2 regions of the Bradyrhizobium sp. 2TAF36 genome follow, and region 1 is predicted to be linked to the other one. Evidence: riboswitches for the same ligand, from Rfam matches in the RefSeq annotation. Region 1 holds a riboswitch; the other holds the start of a gene.
What was found. A riboswitch is a leader RNA that binds a small molecule or an ion and turns the genes downstream of it on or off. The one in region 1 is predicted to bind glycine.

Region 1 (2,393 bases):
AGAAGCTGAAATGGCGGCGCGAGGGCAACAAGTGCTACGGCCCCGGCATCTACGACATGAAGGGCGGCAACTATCTCTCGCTGGAAGCGATCCGCCAGCTGGCACGTGCTTCCTTCACCACGCCGCTGCCGATCACCGTGCTGTTTACGCCCGACGAGGAAGTCGGCACGCCCTCGACGCGGGACATCATCGAAGCGGAAGCCGCGCGCAACAAATATGTGCTGGTGCCCGAACCGGGCCGCGCCGACAACGGTGTCACCACCGGACGTTACGCCATCGCGCGTTTCAATCTGGAAGCGACGGGCCGACCGAGCCATGCCGGCGCAACATTGTCGGCCGGACGCTCGGCGATCCGCGAGATGGCGCGGCAGATCCTCGCCATCGACGCGATGACGACGGAGGACTGCACCTTCTCTGTCGGCGTCGTGCACGGCGGACAATGGGTCAATTGCGTTGCCACGACCGCCACCGGCGAGGCGCTGTCCATGGCCAAGCGCCAGGCCGATCTCGACCGCGGCGTCGAGCGGATGCTGGCGCTGTCGGGCACGTCCAATGATGTCACGTTCAAGGTGACGCGCGGCGTCACGCGCCCCGTATGGGAGCCCGATGCCGGCACCATGGCGCTGTATGAAAAGGCGCGCGGCATCGCCAAATCGCTCGGCACTGAGCTACCGCATGCGAGCTCCGGCGGCGGCTCCGACGGCAACTTTACCGGCGCGATGGGCATCCCGACGCTCGACGGCCTCGGCGTGCGCGGCGGCAACGGCCACACGCTGGAAGAATTCATCGAGGTCGAGAGCTTGGTTGAACGCGGGCGCCTGATGGCGGGCTTGCTGGCGACGCTCGACTGACGGCGCAGCCTTCGCACTGCACAATGCGTTGGCAGTCGCGGTTTAAATTTAGCCTTGTCTAAAAATGAGGCGCATCGTACTGCTCGATTGTCCACGCGACGATGCGGGAGAGATCGCAACGAGAGTTCAGGCTTTCGTTGCGGCGCCGACGGAGCAACCGCCCCGGAAACTCTCAGGCAAAAGGACCGTATCGTCAGGACGATCTGGAGAGAGGRGGCACGGCCAATGTGGTCGTGACGTCCACCGAAGGGGATAGTCCGGAGCTGACCTCGCCGAGGTCCGCAACGGATCAAGCTCTCAGGTAACCGTGACAGATGGGGCGCCGCCAACGGCCTTTGGCCGGCGGTTAGCCGACTCTAACTCACGGGAGCCCCGAACCTGCTATGACCCATATCGCCATCATCGGCGCCGGCATCACCGGCGTAACGACCGCCTATGCCCTGCTCGAACGCGGATACAAGGTGACGGTGCTCGACAAGCACCGCTACGCCGCGATGGAGACGTCCTTCGCCAATGGCGGACAGCTCTCCGCCAGCAATGCCGAAGTCTGGAACAGCACCGCCACGATCCTGAAAGGCCTGCGCTGGATGTTCCGGCGCGATGCGCCGCTGCTGATGAACCCGCGGCCGAACTGGCACAAATATTCGTGGATGAGCGAGTTCGTCGCCAATATCGGCAACTACCGCGCCAACACGGTCCAGACCACCCGGCTCGCGATCGAAGCCCGCAAGCATCTGTTCGAGATCGCGGAGCGCGAAGGCATCGACTTCGATCTCGAACGCCGCGGCATCCTGCACATCTATCACGACAAGAAGGGTTTTGAATCCGGCCTGCAGGTCAATGCGCTATTGAAGGAAGGCGGGCTCGATCGCCGCCCGGTGACGCCGGAGGAGATCCGCGCCATCGAGCCGACGCTGCGCAAGGACTATTTTGGCGGCTTCTACACGCCGTCGGATGCGACCGGCGATATCCACAAGTTCACGCGCGGACTTGCGGAAGCCTGCAAGCGGCGCGGCGCGACCTTTATCCACGAAGCCAACATCGATTCCATTGCCCAGGCAGGTGGCGGCTTCGTCATCGGCTGGGCTGATCTTTCGGCCAGTGACACGGTCGCATCCGCGCGCGGCATGCTGAAGGCGGATGGCGTCGTGATCTGCGCCGGTGTGGCCAGCCGTCACTTCGCCGCCCTCCTCGACGAGCGGGTCAACGTCTATCCGGTAAAGGGCTACTCGATCACCGTGCAGCTCGACACTGCCGCAAGCCGCAATGCGACGCCGACCGTGAGCCTGCTCGACGAAGCCGCCAAGATCGTCACCAGCCGGCTCGGCGCCGATCGCTTCCGCGTCGCAGGCACCGCCGAATTCAACGACTTCAACCGCGACATCCGCGCCGACCGCGTGCAGCCGCTGGTCGACTGGGTGCGCAGCAACTTCCCCGGCGTCGAAACATCCAAGGTCGTGCCCTGGGCCGGGCTGCGGCCGATGATGCCGAACATGATGCCGGTGGTGCGCGCAGGACGGATGCCGGGCGTGTTCTTCAACA
Region 2 (2,393 bases), on a different contig from region 1:
GGAGGTGTACAGCGTCGTGGTCATTTTCTCAGTCCTCAGCGTTTGTAGGTGTTTTTCACGAAAGGCATGGCGGCGACCGTGAGCGGCAGCCGCTGGCCGCGCACCTCGGCGAAGAGTTTTGTATCGAGCGCGCTCGATGCCGTGGGCACGTAGCCCATCGCGACCGGCGCATTCAGGCTCGGGCCGAAACCGCCCGAGGTGACCTTTCCGATCGGCTCGCCGCCCGCGTCATCCGCAAACAGCAGCGCGCCCTCGCGCACCGGCGCGCGGCCTTCCGTGCGCAGGCCGACGCGGCGGCGGCTCGCGCCGTGATCGAAATGGGCGAGGATCGCATCAGTGCCGGGAAAACCGCCGGCGCGGACGCCGCCGCTGCGGCGGGTCTTCTGCACCGACCATTCCAGTGCGGCCTCGACCGGCGTGGTCGCGGTGTCGATGTCGTGGCCGTAGAGGCAGAGCCCGCCTTCCAGCCGCAGGCTGTCGCGGGCCCCTAAGCCGATCGGCATCACGTCGGGATTGTCCAGCAGCGTTTTGGCGAGGCGCTCGGCATCGGCCGCGGGGACCGAAATCTCGAACCCGTCCTCGCCGGTGTAGCCGGAGCGCGAGACGAAGCAATCGAGACCGGCGACCTTGTGCGGGCCGGCGTCCATGAATTTCATGGAGGGCGCCTCTGCACACAATTTCGCCAGCGCGGCTTCTGCCTTCGGGCCCTGCAGCGCGATCAGCGCGCGGTCTTGAAGCGAATCGATGGTGCAGTCATCCGAGAGATGCGCGCGCAGATGCGCCTCGTCCGCTTCCTTGCAGGCGGCGTTGACGACCAGGAACAGGTGATCGCCGAAATTGGCGACCATCAGATCGTCGAGAATCCCGCCGTCCGGATTGGTGAACTGGGCATAGCGCTGCCGTCCCGGGGCAATCGCCACGATATCCTGCGGCACCAGCTGTTCCAGCGCGRGGGCGGCGTCCTCGACCTTGCCCGACTTCGGCCGGAGCGCGAGCTGGCCCATGTGGGAGACGTCGAACAGGCCGGCGGAGGAACGGGTATGGAGGTGCTCTTTCAGGACGCCCGCGGGGTACTGCACGGGCATGTCATAGCCCGCGAACGGCACCATCTTGCCGCCGAGGGAGACATGAAGCCCGTGAAGGGGCGTACGTTTGAGGGAATCTTGGTCGTCGCGCGCAAGCATCACGGGGCCCTCGGCGGTTCCCCGGGGACGATTCCCCGGTAGCAACCAGTCGAAGCCCCATCTGTCGCTGTGCCTGAGAGTATTATCCCGTCGGCGGACGCAGTCCGGGCCAACCCTTATGAAAAGGTATTTGCCCGTCGGCGCCTCTTTCCAGATGTCGTCAAAGCCACGCGGTCCTTTTGCCTGAGAGTTTCCGGGGCGGTTGCTCCTTCGGCGCCGGCACCAAAGCCGGTCTCTCCCGACGTGGCCGTACGATACAGATGGGTACAGACCACAGGCCGGCCAAGCCTGTCAACGCGCACCTGGCGGCTTTCAACGGGATTGCAAACGGGATTGCGCGCCTGCGGCAACTCACTGATCTCCTTGCACAGTTTCTGGACAGCGCAGCTGGCCTTGTCTAAAAGCGCTTTGACCCGCAGATATCAGCCCAAATGCCCGGTTTGGATGGCGTATCGCGGGTCCAAGCACACCCGATTGGATGAACATGAGCGGCGTCAACGAGATCAGGTCGACCTTTCTGAACTTCTTTGCCGAGAACGGCCACGAGATCGTGTCGTCCTCGCCATTGGTGCCGCGCAACGACCCGACGTTGATGTTCACCAATGCCGGCATGGTGCAGTTCAAGAACGTCTTCACCGGCGTCGAGAAGCGGCCCTATCAGCGCGCCACCACCTCGCAGAAATGCGTGCGCGCCGGCGGCAAGCACAACGACCTCGACAATGTCGGCTACACCGCGCGCCATCTCACCTTCTTCGAGATGCTCGGCAATTTCTCGTTCGGCGACTATTTCAAGGAGCGCGCGATCGAGCTGGCCTGGACCCTGATCACGCGGGAGTTCGGGCTGAAGAAGGACAAGCTGCTCGTCACCGTCTACCATACCGACGACGAGGCGGCCGGGCTGTGGAAGAAGATCGCGGGCTTCTCCGACGACCGCATCATCCGCATCCCGACCTCGGACAATTTCTGGGCGATGGGCGACACCGGGCCGTGCGGCCCGTGCTCGGAGATCTTCATCGACCGCGGCGATCACATCTGGGGCGGACCTCCGGGCTCGCCGGAAGAGGATGGCGACCGCTTCCTCGAATTCTGGAACCTGGTGTTCATGCAATACGAGCAGGTGACGAAGGAGGAGCGCGTGGATCTGCCACGTCCCTCGATCGACACCGGCATGGGGCTGGAGCGCATGGCCTGCATCATGCAGGGCGTCGA

Region 2: it holds a riboswitch for glycine, as region 1 does, so the genes downstream of both, gcvT (glycine cleavage system aminomethyltransferase GcvT) here and AB4Z51_RS25465 (D-amino acid dehydrogenase) in region 1, are expected to answer to the same signal.

What each region holds. Positions count from the first base shown of each region.
Region 1 is NZ_JBFRFR010000045.1:92,702-95,094, forward strand. It holds gene AB4Z51_RS25460 (M20/M25/M40 family metallo-hydrolase) at 1-851, shown strand, start outside; glycine riboswitch at 946-1,049, shown strand; glycine riboswitch at 1,053-1,167, shown strand; gene AB4Z51_RS25465 (D-amino acid dehydrogenase) at 1,235-2,393, shown strand, end outside.
Region 2 is NZ_JBFRFR010000029.1:75,142-77,534, forward strand. It holds gene gcvH (glycine cleavage system protein GcvH) at 1-24, opposite strand, end outside; gene gcvT (glycine cleavage system aminomethyltransferase GcvT) at 36-1,184, opposite strand; glycine riboswitch at 1,347-1,435, opposite strand; gene alaS (alanine--tRNA ligase) at 1,669-2,393, shown strand, end outside.